Regions from separate parts of the Bacillus sp. P4_D3 genome, predicted to be linked through region 1. Evidence: riboswitches for the same ligand, from Rfam matches in the RefSeq annotation. Region 1 holds a riboswitch; each other region holds the start of a gene.
The links. A riboswitch is a leader RNA that binds a small molecule or an ion and turns the genes downstream of it on or off. The one in region 1 is predicted to bind S-adenosylmethionine.

Region 2: linked by a shared signal. The riboswitch ahead of mtnW (2,3-diketo-5-methylthiopentyl-1-phosphate enolase) and the one ahead of AC1DTM_RS04485 (peptide ABC transporter substrate-binding protein) in region 1 are both predicted to bind S-adenosylmethionine.
Region 3: linked by a shared signal. The riboswitch ahead of AC1DTM_RS01830 (methionine ABC transporter ATP-binding protein) and the one ahead of AC1DTM_RS04485 (peptide ABC transporter substrate-binding protein) in region 1 are both predicted to bind S-adenosylmethionine.

Annotation. Positions count from the first base shown of each region.
Region 1 is NZ_JBFUIN010000013.1:2,846-15,601, reverse strand. It holds gene AC1DTM_RS04510 (YusW family protein) at 1-258, opposite strand, end outside; gene AC1DTM_RS04505 (helix-turn-helix transcriptional regulator) at 431-1,330, shown strand; gene AC1DTM_RS04500 (hypothetical protein) at 1,349-1,540, shown strand; partial or broken gene AC1DTM_RS04495 (hypothetical protein) at 1,527-1,799, shown strand; gene AC1DTM_RS04490 (peptide ABC transporter substrate-binding protein) at 1,847-3,487, opposite strand; gene AC1DTM_RS04485 (peptide ABC transporter substrate-binding protein) at 3,924-5,564, opposite strand; SAM riboswitch class I at 5,700-5,804, opposite strand; gene AC1DTM_RS04480 (aldo/keto reductase) at 5,959-6,792, opposite strand; gene proC (pyrroline-5-carboxylate reductase) at 6,794-7,597, opposite strand; gene AC1DTM_RS04470 (GRP family sugar transporter) at 7,810-8,661, opposite strand; gene modB (molybdate ABC transporter permease subunit) at 8,959-9,633, opposite strand; gene modA (molybdate ABC transporter substrate-binding protein) at 9,639-10,436, opposite strand; gene AC1DTM_RS04455 (substrate-binding domain-containing protein) at 10,568-11,512, shown strand; gene AC1DTM_RS04450 (DUF3948 family protein) at 11,576-11,677, opposite strand; gene AC1DTM_RS04445 (LysR family transcriptional regulator) at 11,933-12,756, opposite strand, start outside.
Region 2 is NZ_JBFUIN010000114.1:4,110-8,134, forward strand. It holds gene AC1DTM_RS13735 (carbon-nitrogen family hydrolase) at 1-635, opposite strand, end outside; gene AC1DTM_RS13740 (pyridoxal phosphate-dependent aminotransferase) at 650-1,840, shown strand; SAM riboswitch class I at 1,893-1,998, shown strand; gene mtnW (2,3-diketo-5-methylthiopentyl-1-phosphate enolase) at 2,063-3,307, shown strand; gene AC1DTM_RS13750 (2-hydroxy-3-keto-5-methylthiopentenyl-1-phosphate phosphatase) at 3,304-3,963, shown strand; gene AC1DTM_RS13755 (methylthioribulose 1-phosphate dehydratase) at 3,960-4,025, shown strand, end outside.
Region 3 is NZ_JBFUIN010000005.1:18,101-22,125, reverse strand. It holds gene AC1DTM_RS01835 (hypothetical protein) at 41-385, shown strand; SAM riboswitch class I at 511-618, shown strand; gene AC1DTM_RS01830 (methionine ABC transporter ATP-binding protein) at 929-1,954, shown strand; gene AC1DTM_RS01825 (methionine ABC transporter permease) at 1,947-2,612, shown strand; gene metQ (methionine ABC transporter substrate-binding lipoprotein MetQ) at 2,636-3,448, shown strand; gene metQ (methionine ABC transporter substrate-binding lipoprotein MetQ) at 3,523-4,025, shown strand, end outside.

The sequences.
Region 1 (12,756 bases):
ATGGTCTTCAATTTTTGCTTCCATTTTCTTATCCGCGGCTACATTTTTATAATCAGCTTCGTAGTCTTTCTTCGTATCTTGATAGTCTGCTTTTAAATCAAATTCATTAAAGTTTAGTTTTAAATCTGCAGGAGCCTCATTTTTTGCTTCTTCAGTTGTCTTTTTATTAGAAGTTGTATCTTCTTTTGCAGGAGCTTTACATCCTGTTAATGCAGGTACTAGCATAAGAGCTAATAAAGCTGATAGTAAAATTCTCATTATAAATTCCTCCTTATGTAACTTCTTTCTATACAAGTTTTTCCCAATTCCATGTAATTATGTATGTGTTGAAAATAAATTATTTTCTCATAGCTTTAAGGGTTAATCCGCAATTTAAATCAAAAATGATTTGTATGTATATGGTAAATTGAAGTTGTAAGGAGGTACTGAAATGCATGAAGAATATAAAGAGATGATAAAAAAAGCGATTGAATATATAGAGAATCATTTACATGAAGAGCTTACAACAGAAAGAGTGGCATTTCACGGTGCAGTATCGATGTACCATTTTCATCGTATTTTTCAAAGTTATATCGGGATGAGTGTAACGGATTATGTTCGTAAGAGAAGATTAACTCATGCTGCACAGGCTTTAGTATCGACTGAAAGAGCAGTCATTGATATTGCAGTGCAATATGGCTTTTCCTCACAAGAGGCATTTACTAGAGCTTTTAAAAGAATGTTTCAATTACCACCAAAAAAATATCGGAAGTACTTCCAGTCATTTTATATAGAAAGAGAGGGCGTTTCAATGGAAAAAGGTATACCGAAAGGATGGGTATTAAGTGGAAGTCATCCTGCTGAATATGAGATGGGTTTAGATTACGAAGTTGTTCATCAAGGAAAAGTATCTGCATATATAAAAGGAAAAGAGAATGTTACACACGGAGGGTTTTCAACATTAATGCAAATGTTCCGAGCGGATAAATATGTAGGTAAGAGATTACGTTTAACAGCATTTATTAAGAGTGAGAGTGTAAGAGACTGGGCGGGATTATGGATGCGAGTAGATGGAAAAGATACAGAGCCACTTGCTATGGATAACATGCAAAATCGCCCAATCAAAAATACGAATAACTGGCAATCGTACTCGGTTGTATTAGATATAAAAGAAGAAGCACTTGGTATTGCATTTGGTGTTTTATTATCAGGAGAAGGTTGTGTGTGGCTAGATAGTATTCGATTTGATGAAGTGGATGAAAAAATTCCTTCAACAGATTTGGCAGAAAACTTTTATGAAACACTCCTAGAAGAGCCGGTGAATCTGCAATTTGAAGAAATAGAAAATTAAAAAGTAAGGAGAAAAGATATGCTCGAATATGTAAAACTAATAAGTATTAATTTAGTAGTATCGTCTTGTATTATGGGAATTAACTATTTAATTAGCTATCTTTGGTCAGGGCATATACCTTCTTTGACGTGGAGAACATATTTGATGTTTATGGTTATATTTATGATGAGTTTTGGTTCAATACAAAAAGAGAGCTATGAAGAGAGTTGATAATCGTCCTTTTAGTCTTCTTAGTATTAATACATATGTATTTATCACTGCATTGGAAAAACAGGTTTGCCGTTCGGGGTTATTTCCCGCAACATACGCAGCGAATGGTTATTACACAATAATATTTGGTGGAGTTAATTTAGAGAAAAATATTATTTCGTTATTATTTATTATACTAGTTACATAATTGGTAGCGGGAATCGCTATAGGTATAAAAGGAATAGTAAAGGGAAGAGGTTTTGTAGCTAAAGACGTATAAAGTAAAAAAGGTATCCTTCATGTGGATACCTTTTTTACTAGCGTTTGTTATTTTGCAACTTCTGTCCACTTGTAGTTAAATTCACCGCCGAAGTCAGTTGTTACAAGTCCTTTAATAAATCCGCGTTGTAAGTAAGAACGGCCTTGTTGGTATAAAGGAGCGACAGCACCATCTTGTAATAAGATTTTTTCAGCTTGCTTCATTGCTTCAAAGCGTGCTTTTTCATCACCAGCTAAATCAGTTTTTACTTTACGAATAAGCTCGTCGTACTCTTTGTTAGAGTATTTATCGAAGTTATAAGCACTATCTGTTGTGAATAGATCTAAGAATGTAATAGGATCCGCGAAGTCAGGGCCCCAGCCATCGATTCCGATTTCGTAATCACCACTTAATAGTAGTTTTAACTGTTGTTTACGTGGTTGAGGCTTTAAGTTCACTGTTAATCCATCTAGATTCTTTTCTAATTCACCTTTTAAATATTCACCAGTCTTTTTAGCTAAAGCATTATCACTTGTTAATAGTTCAATTGTTACTTTGTCAGTACCAAGTTCTTGTTTCGCTTTTTTCCAGTTTTCTTTTGCAGATTTCACATCATCTTTTACTAGATTTCCATTCTCTTTACGGAAGTCATTACCGTCTGGACTTTTTGCGAATTTCGCAGGAACCATTCCTTCTGCTGGGATTGCACCGTTATTTAAAATTGTTTCTACGTAAGCTTTCTTATTCATCGCTTCGTTAATAGCAAGACGTGCATGTTGATTCTTTAATACTGTATTTTTTTGATTCAGTCGTAAGAATTGAATACCTACTTCAGCGCGTTCCTTGAAGTTTGAATCGTTCTTATACTTATCAACAAACTCCGCAGTTAAAGCAACACGATCAATTTGTCCTGAATCATATAAGTTAACTTCTGTAGACTTATCTTTAACGACATTGAAGTTGATTTCTTCTAGTTTTACAGTTTTAGCATCCCGATAGTTAGGGTTCTTCTTCAATTGGAAGCTTTGTTCATGTTTCCAGTTATCTAATGTGAAAGCCCCGTTGTAAATTAGATGCTTCGTTTCTAAACCGTATTTATCACCTTGAGATTTTAAATACTCTTCATTAATTGGTAAGAATGTTGAAAATGTCGTTAAGCTTAAGAAGTAGGGAACAGGTCGCTCCAGTTGTACTTCTACAGTTTTATCATCAAGAGCTTTAACACCTAATTGATCGATCGCTGCTTCTTTTTGATTTATTTGTTTTGCATTCTTTATATCGAAGAATAAGAATGCATATTCGGCAGCTGTTTCAGGATTTACGGCACGTTGCCAAGCGAAGACAAAGTCTTTTGCTGTAACAGGAGTACCGTTTGACCATTTCGAATCACGAAGATGGAAAGTATACTTTGTTTTATCTGGACTAATGTCAACCGACTCAGCAACACCAGGAATCGGTGTATTATCTTCTCCCATTGCATATAAACCTTCAAAAACATTTCGCATTACATTCATGGATTCCCCGTCCGTTGCTTTTGCAACATCCATTGTTGGAATTTCTGAAGCAAATGATAAGTTAATCGCTTGTTTATTAGGTGCTTTATCGTTTGCTTTCGCTCCGCTTGCATTATCTTTATTTCCTCCGCAAGCTGTTAGTAGTAGACTTGCCCCTAAAACAGATGCAACAACAGGTACAACTTTTTTCTTCATTGTTCTTTCCTCCCTAAATGTGTTGTTCGTAACGTCATAATGTCCATGTCTTGAAGTGTAGCTATAGAAGAAGAGAAAACCTATTATAAATATGTGTATATAGGTAATCGGGTGTTCTATATGTATATACAAGTTGAACTATAATCTATCGTTATATGTTTCAACTTAGTAGACATTACATTTTGATGGTAAAATATTTCGTTTCTTTGATTATTTAGAATATTAACACTGGAGAGAACTATATGTCAATAATAAAAAGTGGAGTGTTAATTTCTTGGAATAATATATTAAAAAAGCAGATTTCCTCGTATTAGGGAATCTGCTTTTAATATATTTTGCTAAAAAAACAATGGGTGTGGGTGGGAACACGATGATCCAAATTGCATTTTATCCCGCATTAACGGGCAGTTGATCCCCCACTGATTAAAGTTTCACTTTATTTTTCAATTTTTGCCCATTTGAAGTTTAATTGACCAGCAAAGTCTACTTGCACAATGCCTTTTACAAAGGATCGCTCTAAATAAGATTCGCCTTTTTGGTAAAGAGGAGCGATAACAGAGTCTTTAAACAATATTTTTTCTGATGCTAGTAACGCTTCCCAGCGAGCTTTTTCATCACCAGCCAAGGTAGTTTTAACCTTTTCAATTGTGTCATCAAACTCTTTATTAGAGTAATGATCTAAGTTGTAAGGGTTATTCGTTGTAAACAATTCAAGGAATGTAATTGGATCAGCAAAGTCAGGGCTCCAACCGTCAATTCCAATTTCGTAATCACCTTTTAATAAGAGTGAAACTTGTTGTTTACGTGGTTGCGGTTTTATATTTACTGTTAAGCCATCTAAATTCTTTTCTAGTTGTCCTTTTAGGAACTCACCAGTTTTCTTTTCAAGGTCACCATCACTAGTTAATAATTCTAATGTTATCTTTTCAGAACCAAGTTCTTTTTTTGCTTTCTTCCATAATTCTTGTGCAGCTTTTGTATCAACTTTTGTTAAATCGCCGTTTACAGCACGGAAGTCTTTTCCATCAGATCCCTTTGCAAAGTTTTTTGGTACGAGACCGTAAGTTGGTGTAGATCCATCATTTAATAGCGTATTTACAAAGGATTTTCTATCGATTGTTTGATCGATTGCTTGGCGTGCAGAAACGTTTTGAAGTACTTTGTTTTGTTGATTCATACGCAAAAATTGTACGCCTACGTTCGGACGTTCTTTAAAGTTAGCATCTTTTTTATATTTATCAACGAAGTCAGATGTTAGTTTTATACGGTCTAATTGTTTAGATTCAAATAAATTTACTTCCGTTGATTTCTCTTTTACAACGTTGAAATTGATTTCTTCGAGTTTGACATTATCTTTATCCCAATAGGTAGGGTTTTTCTTAAATTTAAAGCTTTGTTCATGCTTCCAATCGTTTAGTGTAAAAGCTCCGTTGTATAAGATTTTATTATCTTCTAAAGCGTACTTATCACCTTGTGCTTTAAAGAATTCCTCGTTGATTGGTAGAAATGTTGGGAACGCCGTTAAGCTAATAAAATAGGGAACAGGACGCTCTAATTCTACTTCAAACGTATGGTCATCAACTGCTTTTACACCAAGTTGATCGGCTGGAAGCTCTTTACTATTAATTTTTTTAGCGTTTTTAATATCAAAGAATAAAAAAGCATATTCAGAGGCTGTTGCTGGATCAACAGCTCTTTGCCAAGCGAAGACAAAATCTTTCGCTGTTACAGGTGTGCCGTTCGACCATTTTGAATCTCGTAAATGGAATGTGTATTTCGTTTTATCGCCACTCACTTCATGAGCTTTTGCAGCGCCAGGAACAGGTTTATTACCTTCGCCAAGATTGTATAAACCTTCAAATACGTTTCTCATTACCTGACCAGAATCAGTATCTGTAGCACGAGCCGTATCCATTGTTCGAATCTCAGTAGGTGAAGATAAGTTTAAAACTTGTTTACTAGGTGCCTCATCTTTTGCATTTGCTCCGCTCGCTTCGTTTTTATAACTACCGCAACCAGATAATAAAATACTTACTCCTACAACTGATGCAATACCGGGTACAAACTTCTTTTTCATTTGATTTTCCTCCTAAATAGTTAATAAGATTGGATGATGATGAGGGAAATGAAAAACAAAAAATCCCTCTTTTCGTATTGAGAAAGAGGGATTTCTACGTACAAGTTATGCACCCGTATATAAACGAAGTCCCTCATTCTATCTTTCAAGCACAAAGCTTGCAGGAAGTGGCACAGTATTCAAAATGAACCTGCTGCCGAGGTTTCAAAGGGCCAGTCCCTCCACCTCTCTTGATACAATGAGTAAACAAATAAATTTTATTAATTTTTGTGTTTCTTTGATAATTCAAAATATTACACCTTAGATAATGAAGTGTCAATCGAATGAAATATAGTTTAAATTTTCAGTTTTATTAAAAATAAAAAAACCACTGCATATGGCAGTGGTTTCCTTACTAAAAGTTAAAGTTATCTGGATCTGGACCAACGCGATGATTTTCATTTAAAGCTTGAATTGCTTTCATATCATCCGAGCTTAATTCAAAATCGAAGATGTTTGCATTTTCAATAATGCGGTGTTCTTTAATAGACTTAGGGATTGTTACAACTTCATTTTGTAGATCCCAACGTAAAATAACTTGTGCAGTCGATTTATTATATTTTGTAGCGATTTCTTGTAATGATGGGTGATCAAGTAGCTGCCCCTGCATTAATGGTGACCAAGCTTCAAGTTGAATGCTATGTTCTTTACAGAAAGCATGTAGTTCTTCTTGTGCCAAACGTGGGTGGTATTCCACTTGGTTAACCATTGGTTTAATTTCTGCAATTTCAAATACGTCTTGCAGATGATGAATATGGAAATTACTCACACCGATAGCACGAACACGACCGTCTTTATAAAGTTTCTCTAAAGCTTTCCATGATTCAGTGTATTTTCCTTTTACAGGCCAATGCACTAAGTATAGATCTAAATATTCTAGACCTAATTTTTCTAATGTAGTTTCAAATGCTTGTAATGTTGACTCGTAACCTTGATCACTATTCCACACTTTTGAAGTGATGAATAACTCTTCACGAGGAATACCAGATTCGCGAATTGCCTGTCCAACGCCTTCTTCGTTTTTATATATGGCAGCAGTATCGATGCTACGGTATCCATTTTTTATAGCTGCTTTTACAGAATCAATTACTTCTGTACCATCTTCAACTTTAAAAACACCTAAGCCGAACCAAGGCATTTTCACGCCGTTATGTAATGTTGTATAGTCGTTTAAACTTGTTAAAGTCATATTAATTCCCCCTAGCTTTTTTATTGGTCGCTTCAACTGCTTGTTGAATGACTTCTGAAAAATTATTTTCATATAGAACTTTTAAGCCTTCAGCCGTTGAACCTCCTGGTGTTGTTACTTGTTCGCGGAGCATAGCTGGATCCTGATTTTGCTGGAGCATAGCGGCAGAGCCAGCAATCATTTGAATGACAAGGTGTTTTGCTGTTTCCTCATCAATACCATAGCTTTTCGTTGCTTCAATTAAACCTTCAGCAAAGTGATAGAGAAAAGCAGGTGCACTACCAGTAACTGCGGTAAGTTGGTGAACTTCCTCTTCGGTACAAAACTGTGAGGTACCAATACCTTTTAAAAGAAGTTGTAACGTTTCATGATGTCTTTCATCTACGGAATTTCCCGTCGTGTATAAGGAGATAGACTTTCCAATGCCAGCAGCTGTATTAGGCATAATCCAGGCAACAGGTGTGTTTTCTGGGAGTCTAGCTTCTAAATAAGATGGGCCAATGCCAGCAGCTACTGTTACAACAAGTTGATTTGATATTAACGGAGATAACTCTGCTAATAGCTCTTCATGTGCAGAAGGCGGCATTGCTAAAACAATCGTATCTACAGATTTAATATGCTGCTTCCAATCCGTTGTAATCGAGAGATCATATTGAGTTTGTAATTGTGTTAGTTTTTCTCTGTTACTTCGGTTGGAAACAATAATTTCTTCGATGTATTCTTTACTTGTTGTAAGTAGTCCAGCAAATATAGCTTCTGCCATACGACCGGCACCAATAAATAAAATTCGATGTTTATTAGGCATATCCTTTATTCCTTTCTGATGAGAATATGTTATAAAAAACGATACCATTTTTAAGAGAATTTTGTAAAAAGAAACGGCTTATAGTAGAGGGAATACAATTGGAGAGAGGGCAGGTTATATAAAAAGGGCTATGAAGATTATTATATTTGAAAAATAGTTATAATCAAAAATCCCTGAAGCATTTATGCTTCAGGGATTGATAAATTATAAGCTTATGCTTTCGTCATACCAAGCAATACAGCGCCGCCGATAATTAAAACACTACCTAGTGCAATAAAGATCAATTGACGTTTTGTTTTCTTTTCACCTAAGAAGACAATCGCACCGAATGTTGAGATAACGATTCCAGTTTGAGATAATGGGAAGCTTGTTGCCACTCCAACACGTGGTAATGAAAGAAGTAAGAATAAGTTTCCTGTTCCCCATAGTAAACCAGATAAAGCATTACGCATTGCATATTTGTTAAATGGTTTATGTTTAGATGTCAGTACAACCGCACCAACAAACATACCAACTGCCTGTGGTAAAATAGCAGACCAACCATCAATGTTATACCAACGAATAATAATTACATATACAAGATAACCGAAAGTAGAAACAATTAAAGTAAGAAGTCCCTTTTTCAATTGTCCTGGTGGCTGTGCATTTTCTTTATCATCTAGTGATGTGAATACAACACCAACTACGATTAATAGGATTGCAATCGTTCCCAGAACAATCGTTGTAGTAGTAGTCCACTCACGAAAAGCGATAACGCCAAAGATAGAAGTTGCAACAAGTTGCATACCAGTAGAAATAGTTACAGTAGTTGAAACACCTAGTTTTTCAACTGTTTTTAATTGGTTTACTTGTCCTAAAGCCCAGAATAAACCTGAAATAAAGCCAACAATCAAGATTGTCATTGTTAAAGTTGGTTGAGTAAATACATACATAGTTGTTGCGAAGAATAGAGCACCGATTGTCATACCTACCGTTTGGCTATATGCACCACCGCCCATTTTTACGCTTACTAATAAGATGTTTCCCCATGCGATTGCAGGAAGAAGCGCTAATAAAATGTCCATTACAAGACTCCCTTCGGTTTTCTATACCAATATAATTACATATCGTTCTAACGATCGGTAATGCCCCACTAATAGAGTAGAAGATTACCGATCGCTAAAACAGGATGAAGAATTCACGATATAAATGCGTTTTCATTTCTTCATTTTTTGAAACACTTTCATATAATAACAGGAAATTACCTATTTTAGAAAGTGAATTCAAATAAAATGTATATTTAAATAAGAGGTAAAATTCAGTCGTTAATCAAATCATTTTATTTTTCGGGAAATAAAAAGCAACTTTTGTCGAAAGTTGCTTTAAGAAGTAGTAATTCTGCTATTAATGAGTTGAATACATAGTAAGAATAGAAGGGACATACTAATCGTTATGATTACAAGTGTCCAAGCTAGTTGCATATTACTTGCATCAATAGCCATATAAATCGCCGTTGGAATCGTCTGAGTTTTGCCAGGTATATTTCCTGCAAACATTAAAGTTGCACCAAATTCACCAAGTGCGCGAACAAAGCTTAAAATCATACCACTTAGTAACGCAGGAAATGCAAGCGGGAGTGTGACATGTAGAAAAACTTGGTATTCACTTGCACCAAGATCGCGCGCGCCATCTTCAATTTGTACATTTGCGATAGAAAATCCTGTTTTTGCTGATTGGTACATGAGCGGAAATGCAACAACTGTAGAAGCAATGATAGCAGCAGTAGATGTAAACATAATGGACTGCTGAAATAATGATTCAATCCACTTTCCAATGGGACTGTTATTTCCGAAAATGATAATTAGAAAAAAGCCGATAACAGTTGGTGGAAGCACCATTGGTAATAAGAAAATAGTTTCTAGTAGTACTTTATATCGCCACGAGGAGCGCGCTAATGCTCGTCCAATAATCGTTCCCAAAATCGTAACGATAATGGTGGCGCACGCAGCTACTCGTAAAGATAGAAAGACAGGTGACAGAATTGTATCAAAGCTCATAGCAATTATGGCAGGAGTGTAAATCCATATTTCTTAAAGATAGATTGTGCATCTTTTGACTGTAAATATTCATAGAATGAAGTCGCCTCTTTCTTATGCTTAGATTCCTTTATAATACCTAAAGGATAGTGGATTTGCTCATGAGAATTAGCCGCTGCCGCCTCTACAATTTTCACCTTGTCTGAAACGAGAGCGTCTGTTTTATATACAATACCAGCATCAACATTACCTGTTTCTACATATGTTAACACTTGGCGAACATCTTTTGTAAATACGATTTTATTTTGAACGTCATTCCAAAGATTTTCATGTGTGAGAGAAGCTTTTGCATATTTTCCTGCAGGTACGGATTCGGGTGTACCAAGTGCGATTTTCTTGATTTTCTCATCTTTTAAATCTTGAAATTTTGTAAGAGAACTATCTTGTGGAACGACTAGAACTAGTTCATTTCCAAGAAGGTTTTTCCCTTCTTTTTCATTAATGAATCCTTTTTTAACAAGGGTTTGGAATTTATCTTCTGCTGCAGAGAAGAATAAATCAGCAGGCGCACCTTGTTCAATTTGTTGTTGAAGTGCACCAGAAGCACCGAAGTTAAAAGAAAGCTTAATGTTTGGTTCTTTTTCTTTATATTGCTGTTCAATTTCTTTTAATGCATCTTGTAAACTTGCAGCCGCTGATATAGTCAGCTCCACTGATTCTCCCTCTTTAGCAGCTGACTTTTCTTCGCTTGAACAAGCTACACTGAATATAAGAAGAAAAGAAAGTATAAGTACCCCAATGGATCGTAATATAAATTTGTTCATAAAAAATCCCCCTTCGTTTACTAAATTAATTATAACTAAATATAACTAATTATAACTAGTTATAATTGAATATAATTTGAACGATATAGTTGTTTTTAAAAACTAGGAGAAATATTCTTTTCTTTGTTACAATGAAGGGAGAAAGTGAGGAATCGTCTATGGATCATCATTCCTACACAACGGAAGAAGTAGCAAAGCGATTAAAAGTATCAAAATTAACTGTATACGACCTAATTAAAAAAGGAGAACTTCCTTCTTATAGGGTTGGTAGACAAATGCGTATTGATGCAGCGGATTTAGAACAATATATCAAGCAAATGAAAACAGGTAAGGTGCAATTTACTTCTGTAAAGAAGTACGAAATTAGTAGTTCGAATACACGCATCATTAGTGGTCAAGAACTAACGTTAGATATGTTGGCAAAACATATAGAAAATCGTCTGCCAAATTCTAATATATTAAGAGCATATCAAGGTAGTTTAACGAGTTTAGTGAAGATGTACCAAGGAGAAGGAAGCGTCGTTAGTTTGCATTTATTTGATGGCGAAACAGGTACATATAATGTTCCTTACGTAAAACGTATTTTAGTTGGACAACCATATATTATGATTAATTTATTAGCGAGAAATGTTGGGTTTTATGTGCAAAAAGGGAATCCACAAAATATAAAAACATGGGCTGATTTAGCTCAGTCATCTATACGATTTGTAAATCGAGAAAAAGGTTCTGGTATTAGGGTGTTAGTGGATGAGCAATTGCGAATTCAAAAATTAAGTAAAGATATTAACGGGTATGAATGGGAAGAATCGAATCATCTTGGTGTTGCCTCGCAAGTCGCGAATGGAAAAGCTGATGTTGGGGTAGGTTCAGAAAAGTTTTCCCAAATTGTGAACGTAGACTTTATTCCGATAATGAAAGAGCAGTATGATTTAGTACTTCTGAAGAATAAAGAAAATGAGGAACTTATTGAGGTTATAAAAGGGATTTTGCAATCTGAAGAGTTTCACAATGAATTAAAAGCAATTGGTGGATATGATATAAGCAAAACAGGCCAAATTATATATGAAACAAACTAAAAGGCTGCTTGTCTATAAGACGAGCAGCCTTTTCTATATAAAGGGGGTTGGGGAAACAAAGTGTTAAACAAGACTTTGAGCAAGTGCGTAAATGAAAGCCGTAAGAAGAGCTGCGCCACTTGCAAGTCCGATAAAGTCTGATTTGTTGAAAGTAATGTTGTTCATTATAATCTCTCCTTATTTGTTTAATGTAGTTGCAACTGCTTTTGCATCGATAAGTGCGGATAGCACCATGCCCATTGTATTGAAAAATTTGTTTGTTTTCATTTTGTTCATCATGCGTATCCGCTCCTTTTCGAATTTTTGTTGCCCTGCTTCATGTCTTAATTATAGGGGAGAGGATGAATTACAACTATCGAATTAGCTTACGGAAGACTTACACTTTTGTAAGAAAAAAAGACATTCGTGTAAGAATGTCTTTTAAAGCATATTGATGTGATGATGCTCTTTAATTGTTTTTAAAAAGCTTCGCATCGAATTGGTCATGTAACTATCTTTACGGCGTATGAAAACAGTTGAAATACTACCGTATTTCTCGGGAATCGGATGACAGTGTACTTTACCTGCTGTAGAAAGATGCTGAACGGCAGACTGTGGTACGAGTGTAATTCCAAGACCGAGTGCAACACTGTTTAATATTGTTTCTAATATGTTAAATTCCATAATTCTTTTTGGTAGCAAACCTTCATCTTTAAGCCATCGTTCTAGCTTGGAACGGTACCCACATCCTTGATTAAAAACGAGTAGGGGCGTCGTAGTAAATTCTTCTATATGAAAAGCTTTATTTTGTGTAACAAGCATTAATTTCTCGGTACTAACATCGTATTGTTCAATTAGTGGGTGTTTTATTGGTCCTGATATAAAAGCACCATCTAATTGATGATCGAGTACTTCTCTAATAAGTTCTTCCGTTAGACCGGCTTGTAATGATAAATCGACATTTGGATAGCTTTTATAGTAAGAAGACAAAATGGTAGGTAATGTACTTACTGTTTCGACTGTACCAATTTTTAATATACCAGATGGTGTTTCACCATCTAAAAATACTTGTTTTAGCTCGTCAACATCTTGCAAAATTTTATTAACATAGACGAGCATTTTTCTACCTTCAGCTGTTAAAGTCATGCCTCGTTTATGACGGTAAAAGAGCGGTGTTTTTAATTCGTTTTCTAACTGTTTAATACGTGCTGTTACATTTGATTGTACGTAATTTAATTCTTTTGCTGCGCTACTTACACTACCTC
Region 2 (4,025 bases), on a different contig from region 1:
GCCTGTAAAAGCAAACGCCAATGCGCTAAACGTACTAATGGCCATTCTGCTACAACAAATAAAACTTTTGCACCTTTAGCAGTATGAACACGCATCCACTCCGGAAAACGAATATCATAGCAAATTGTGCCAGCGCACTCTACATCATCTAGCTTAAATTCACCTGTCTCATTACCAGCTACTAAATATTTATGTTCATCCATAAGCTGAAATAAATGTACTTTACTATATTCATTGACTAGATTCCCTTCATTGTTTACAACATACATTGTATTTGTAACACCTTGCTCTGTTTGCTTCGCTATGGAACCACCAACAATATGTACACCATATTGTTTCGACCATTCTTTCAACTTTTCTTTCGTTTCCAATCCATCCCTATCTGCAATTTCAGAAAGTCTTGTTAAATCATATCCTGTTGTCCATAATTCTGGTAAGACGATAACATCTGGTCTTTCTTTCATCGCTTCGCTTATTTTATTTTTAGCGTTCTCAATATTTTTTTCTACATCACCAAAGACAATATCCATTTGAATACATGCGACTTTCATTTTGTCCGCCCCATTCCTAATTTTTTCTTTACAAAATACTGGAAAGATTATATCATTTGTCACTAGAATTGTAACAACTTTCAAAAGAGGTGAAAAGTATGAAAAATTTTCAACCTTCCGAAGTAGTAACATCATTGCCGACACAATTTTTCGCTTCACTTGTTGCAAAAGTTAACAAAGTCGTTGCAGCTGGTCACGATGTTATTAATCTAGGTCAAGGTAATCCAGATCAACCAACACCACAGCATATCGTAAAAGCTTTACAAGATGCTGCTGAAAAGGCCATTCATCATAAATATCCGCCATTTCGCGGACATGAAAGCTTAAAAGAAGCCGTGGCAACATTCTATCAACGTGAATATGATGTAGTAGTAAATCCAAAAACTGAAGTTGCTATTTTGTTTGGTGGAAAGGCTGGATTAGTAGAATTACCAATTTGTTTTACAAACCCTGGTGATACCATTCTCGTTCCAGATCCAGGCTATCCAGATTATTTATCCGGAGTTGCTTTAGCAAAAGCGCACTTTGAAACAATGCCGCTTATTGCAGAAAATAATTTTTTACCAGATTATACAAAAATTGATGACTCTATTGCCAAGAAATCCAAGTTAATGTTTTTAAACTATCCTAATAATCCTACCGGTGCTACTGCATCAAAAGAATTCTTTGATGAAACCATTCATTTTGCTAGTAAACATAATATATTAGTTGTTCATGATTTTGCTTACGGTGCTATCGGATTTGATGGTCAAAAGCCTGTTAGTTTCTTGCAAGCAGACGGCGCCAAAGATACAGGAATTGAAATTTACACTTTATCAAAAACTTTCAATATGGCTGGCTGGCGTATTGCTTTTGCAGTGGGGAATGAAAGTGTCATCGAAACAATTAACCTATTGCAAGATCATATGTATGTTAGTATTTTTGGTGCAGTTCAAGATGCTGCCCGCGAAGCACTATTAGGCTCGCAGTCTTGTGTGGTAGATCTTGTTAATAGTTATGAATCTCGGAGAAATGCTCTTATTTCAGCTTGTCACTCAATTGGTTGGAATGTAGATATTCCAACCGGATCATTCTTTGCATGGCTTCCTGTACCAGAAGGATATACATCTGAGCAATTTTCTGATATTTTGCTAGAAAAAGCACACGTTGCAGTTGCTCCTGGTGTTGGATTTGGTGAGCACGGCGAAGGGTATGTCCGTGTTGGTCTCTTGCATACAGAAGATAGATTACGAGAAGCAATTAATCGAATTGATAAATTAAATTTTTTCAAAAAGTCATTGACAACATAAAAAATATCTGACAAAATTCAGTTATCTTAAAAATTTAAACATTTCTAAATACTTCTTATCAAGAGCAGGTGGAGGGACGAGCCCGACGAAACCCGGCAACCGATCTACAATTGTAGACACGGTGCTAATTCTCGCAGCGTTACGCTGACAGATAAGGAGCTGGTTGTAAAAAAACCTCTCCTTAGCTGAGAGGTTTTTTTATTTAACTAGGAGGTTATAACAATGAGCGGAATTATAGCGACATATTTAATCCACGATGATTCTCACAACTTAGAAAAGAAAGCGGAACAAATTGCAATTGGTTTAACAATTGGCTCTTGGACTCATTTGCCACACTTATTACAAGAACAATTAAAACAACATAAAGGCAATGTCATTCATATTGAAGCGTTAGACGAACAAGAACATATTAACTCTTACCTTGGCAAAAAAGTATCACGTGGACTCATTAAAATTCATTATCCATCGCTGAACTTTAGCCCCGACTTACCAGCCATTTTGACAACAACATTTGGAAAACTTTCGTTAGATGGAGAAATTAAACTAATTGATTTAACATTCTCAGACGAATTAAAGAAACAGTTTCCTGGACCAAAATTTGGAATCGAAGGCATTCGAAACCTGTTACAAGTTCAAGATCGCCCTCTTCTAATGAGTATTTTTAAAGGGATGATAGGACGGAATATTGGATATTTAAAAACTCAACTACGCGATCAGGCAATTGGAGGCGTAGATATTGTAAAAGATGATGAAATTTTATTCGAAAACTCATTAACACCACTTACAAAAAGAATTGAATCTGGGAAAGAAGTTTTACAATCTGTATACGAAACTTACGGACATAAAACTTTATACGCAGTAAATTTAACAGGGCGAACTTATGATTTAAAAGAGAACGCGAAACGTGCGGTGGTAGCTGGAGCAGACATTCTTTTATTTAATGTATTTTCTTATGGATTAGATGTACTGCAATCACTTGTAGAAGACGAGGAAATTCCAATTCCTATTATGGCACACCCTGCTGTAAGTGGCGCATATTCGTCATCGAAACTATACGGGTTCTCTTCTCCATTACTACTTGGAAAATTACTACGTTACGCTGGTGCTGATTTCTCTTTATTCCCATCACCATACGGCAACGTTGCATTAGAAAAAGAGGAAGCTCTTCTCATTACAGAAGCATTAACTGAGGAAGACCACTATTTCAAGAAAAGTTTTTCTGTTCCATCTGCTGGAATTCATCCTGGTTTCGTTCCCTTTATTCTACGAGATTTTGGTAAGGATGTTGTTATTAATGCCGGTGGCGGGATTCATGGGCATCCAAATGGAGCTCAAGGTGGTGGCAAAGCTTTCCGTGCTGCAATTGAAGCTACTTTACAAGGTAAACCACTCCATGAAGTGGATGAAATAAATTTGCATAGCGCACTACAAATATGGGGAAATCCTTCTCATGAGGTGAAATTATGAGTATTCAAGTATTTTGTGATTTCGATGGTACGATTACAAATAACGATAATATCATGTCCATTATGGAAAAATTCGCACCACCAGCAGCAGAGGAAATAAAGCAAAAAATTTTATCGCAAGAACTTTCTATTCAAGAAGGTGTTTCTCAATTATTTCGATTAATACCTATTAATCTACACGATGATATTATTCAGTTTTTACAAGAAACTGCTGAAATCCGTACAGGTTTTCATGAATTCATACAATTTATTAATGAAAATAACATTTCCTTTTACGTTATATCAGGTGGAATGGATTTCTTCGTCTATCCACTCTTACAAGAAATAATCCCTAAAGAACAAATTTATTGTAATGCAACTGACTTTTCAGGAGAATTTGTTGAAGTTAAATGGCCGCACCCTTGTGACGAGCAATGTCAGCATAGTTGTGGTCTCTGTAAATCATCATTAATTCGGAAACTAAGCTCTAAAGATGATTTTCATATTGTGATAGGAGATTCCATTACTGATTTACAAGCAGCAAAACAAGCAGATAAAGTATTTGCCCGTGACTTCCTTATTACAAAATGTGAAGAAAATCATATTGCTTATATATCCTTTAACACATTTCACGATATTCAAGTCGAATTACAACATTTGTTGGAGGTGAAATCATGAAACAACTTTTTCGTCAATGGTATGACTTAAGTGAAATAAAAAAAGAATTAACAACTCGGAAT
Region 3 (4,025 bases), on a different contig from region 1:
TGGTATGTAATAGAAAGTGATATGAGGGATGTGGTTTAGGATGAAATTATATTCTTTGCTTCAATCATTTGTAAATTACGCTAATGGTCAATATCATTTAGAACCGCTTTTAAGGCAAGGAGAAAGAACTGTTAATTTTCGTTTTGGAGATGAATGCTGTTCGTTACAAATTTCAAGAGATTATATAGAACTTTTGAAAGAGGCGAGAGGAACGGAACAAATCGTTTGTTTAGAGGAAGAGGATGTACAAAAATTAGTGACTGGAAATATGAGGTTGCAAACGTTAATGAGTGATGGACGGGTACAATATTCTGGAACGTATCGAACGATGTTATTAGTTGAATCGATGTTTCATATATGTAAACCGATGTCAGTCGGGGCTTAAAATTCTGAAGTTTCTTTTTTTGCGAAAATTTCTGTTGACACGGCGTGTGGATATTGATACAATTCAATTCATAAAATATAGACAATTTCATAAATTTTAAATCAGACGAAAATTTAATCTGATTTCTCTTATTAAGAGAGGTGGAGGGACTGTGCCCTGTGAAGCCCGGCAACCGTCAACTTATGTTGAAATGGTGCCAATTCCTGCAAAGCAAATGCTTTGAGAGATGAGAGAGAGGGATAATGTTGTTATATACGCATATAAACCTTTCTGCTTCTCTAGAAGCGGAAAGGTTTTTTGTCGTTTGAATGCGGAGGACATTCAAATAATAAGAGGAGCTATAACGATGGACTACACGCATCAAAAATAAAAAAATGCGGAGTCTATCCAAAGTTTTTATGAAATCTAGCTCCAGCGGCTAGAATGTTCGATGGCTTCGCTTCTTCCTATGAGGCAAAAAGCGCCTCTACGTCAGAAGCTCCATCCACTTTACATTCTAAACGAGCCGCTTACGCTTTTTAAACAAAAAAGGGGTGATACACCATGATTCTATTAGAGAATGTAAAGAAAATATATAAGGCAAAAAGCGGTGATGTCACTGCTGTAGATAACGCCAACTTACAAATAGAGAAAGGCGAAATATTTGGTGTTATCGGATATAGTGGTGCTGGGAAAAGTTCGTTAATCAGATTATTTAATCAGTTAGAGAAACCAACTTCTGGCCAAATTACAATTGCGAATCGTGTGATTTCAGCGATTACTGGAAATGAACTTCGTAAGGCAAGACAAGAAATCGGAATGATTTTTCAGCATTTCAACTTACTTTGGTCACGAACTGTGCGTGAAAATATCGCATTCCCACTTGAAATTGCAGGTGTCGATAAGGCAGAGAGAAGAAAACGTGTCGATGAGTTAATTCATCTTGTTGGATTAGAGGGAAGAGGAGACGCGTACCCATCTCAGCTAAGTGGTGGACAAAAGCAGCGCGTCGGGATTGCAAGAGCGTTAGCTAACAATCCACAAGTACTTTTATGTGATGAAGCAACGTCAGCTCTTGATCCGGAAACGACAGATCAAATTTTAGATTTATTATTAGATATTAATAAGCGTCTCGGCTTAACAATTGTATTGATTACGCATGAGATGCACGTTATTCGCAAAATTTGTAATCGAGTTGCTGTAATGGAGAAAGGGAAAATCGTAGAAACGGGTCCAGTACTTGACGTATTCCGTAATCCACAGCAAGATATTACGAAACGATTTGTACAGCAGTTAACTGATTCTGAAGATACAAATGAAACGATTGAAAGCTTAATTGAAAAATATCCAGATGGAAAAGTAATTCGTTTGCAGTTTGTCGGTGAAGCAGTAGAAAGACCGGTACTTCAAAGGTTAATGCAGCGCGGTGATATAGAAGTTAGCATTTTGCAAGGAAATATCGCACAAACGAATAACGGCTCTTACGGAAGTTTAGTCGTTCATTTAAATGGTGAAGAAACAGCGATCCAGCAAGCAATAGAAGGGATTCATCAAGATCAAGTAGAGCTGGAGGTGATTGCACATGGATAAGTTAATTGCAAATGTTGATTGGAATCAAATGTTAGAAGCAACTGGTGAAACGTTATATATGACGGCAATCGCAGCGCTTGCCACATTTGTTTTAGGACTTATTTTAGGACTATTACTCTTTATGACAGCGAAAGATAATTTATGGGAAAATAAAGCGATTAATACGGTGATTGGAGCGTTCGTAAACATTTTTCGTTCTATACCGTTCATCATTTTAATTATTTTATTAATTCCATTCACAAAGATTCTTCTTGGAACAATTCTCGGAGCGAGTGCAGCGCTGCCAGCTTTAATTATTGGAGCGGCACCATTTTACGCGAGAATGGTTGAAATCGCACTTCGTGAAATTGATAAAGGTGTAATTGAGGCTTCAAAAGCAATGGGAGCAAAAACAAGCACAATCATTTTGAAAGTATTAATTCCAGAATCGTTACCAGCGTTAGTATCGGGTATTACGGTAACGACAATTGCTTTAGTAGGCTATACGGCAATGGCAGGTGTTGTTGGTGCTGGTGGCCTTGGAACACTTGCTTATTTAGAAGGGTTCCAGCGAGGAAATAACGATGTAACAATCGTTGCGACAATTTGTGTATTACTAGTTGTATTTTTCATTCAGTGGATTGGTGATAGTTTAACGACTCGAATAGATAAAAGATAATGAAAAACGGGAGGGTATTTCAAATGAAAAAATTATTACTTACAGCACTTATTACAACTTCAATTTTTGGTCTAGCTGCTTGTGGTGGGAAAGATAAAGATGAAAAGAAACTAGTTGTTGGTGCTTCTAACGTACCTCATGCGGTTATTTTAGAAAAGGCAAAGCCATTACTTGAGAAAAAAGGAATTGAGTTAGAAATTAAAAAATTCCAGGACTACGTGTTACCGAATAAAGCGTTAGCGGATAAAGAATTAGATGCAAACTACTTCCAGCACATTCCGTATTTAGAAAAAGAAATTAAAGATAAAAAATATGATTTTGAAATAGCGGGGAAAATTCATTTAGAACCAATTGGCGTGTACTCTCAAAAATATAAAAGCTTAAAAGAACTTCCAGACGGGGCGACAATTCTTATGAGTAATTCTGTTGCTGATCATGGACGTGGTTTAGCAATTTTACAAAAAGAAGGAGTTTTAAAAATTAAAGACGGAGTAGATCCAGTTAAAGCGACTCCTAAAGATATTGCAGATAATCCGAAAAACTTAAAGTTCAAAACGGATATCGAGCCTGGTTTATTACCACAAGTGTATAACAATAAAGAAGGCGATGCGGTTCTAATTAATTCTAACTATGCAATTGATGCGAAATTAAACCCAGAAAAAGACGCGATTGCAATTGAAGGAAATGATTCTCCATACGCAAACGTAGTAGCTGTTCGTAAAGGTGATAAAGATAAAAAAGAGATTAAAGCTCTTATAGAAGTGCTGCATTCTAAAGAAATTGAAGATTTTATTAATAAAGAATATAAAGGGGCAGTTGTTCCTGTAAAAGAATAATCGTTTGAAGAAGGGCTGGTGTATGCCGGCTCTTTTTTCTAACTACATAACTATAGGGGAGAAGGGGACATCATATGAAAAAGATTATACTGTCAGTTGTTACAGCGCTGTCTGTATTTACATTAGCTGCTTGCGGGGGGAAAGAGGAAAATAAGCTTGTTGTCGGAGCTTCTAACGTGCCGCACGCTGTTATTTTAGAGAAGGCACAGCCGATATTAGAGAAAAAGGGTATTAAATTAGAGATTAAAAAATTCCAGGATTATGTGTTACCGAATAAAGCGTTAGCGGATAAAGAAATTGATGCGAACTACTTCCAACACATTCCGTATTTAGATAAAGAAATTCAAGAAAAAGGATATAAAATTGTAAACGCAGGAAAAATTCATTTAGAGCCAATGGGCATTTATTCTAAGAAATATAAAAGCTTAAAAGATCTTCCAGATGGAGGAACGGTTATTATGAGTAATAACGTTGCAGAGCGCGGACGTATGTTAGCACTATTGCAAAAAGGCGGCGTTATTAAATTAAAAGACGGTGTTGATATCGTTAAAGCAACAGTGAAAGATGTTGTAGAAAA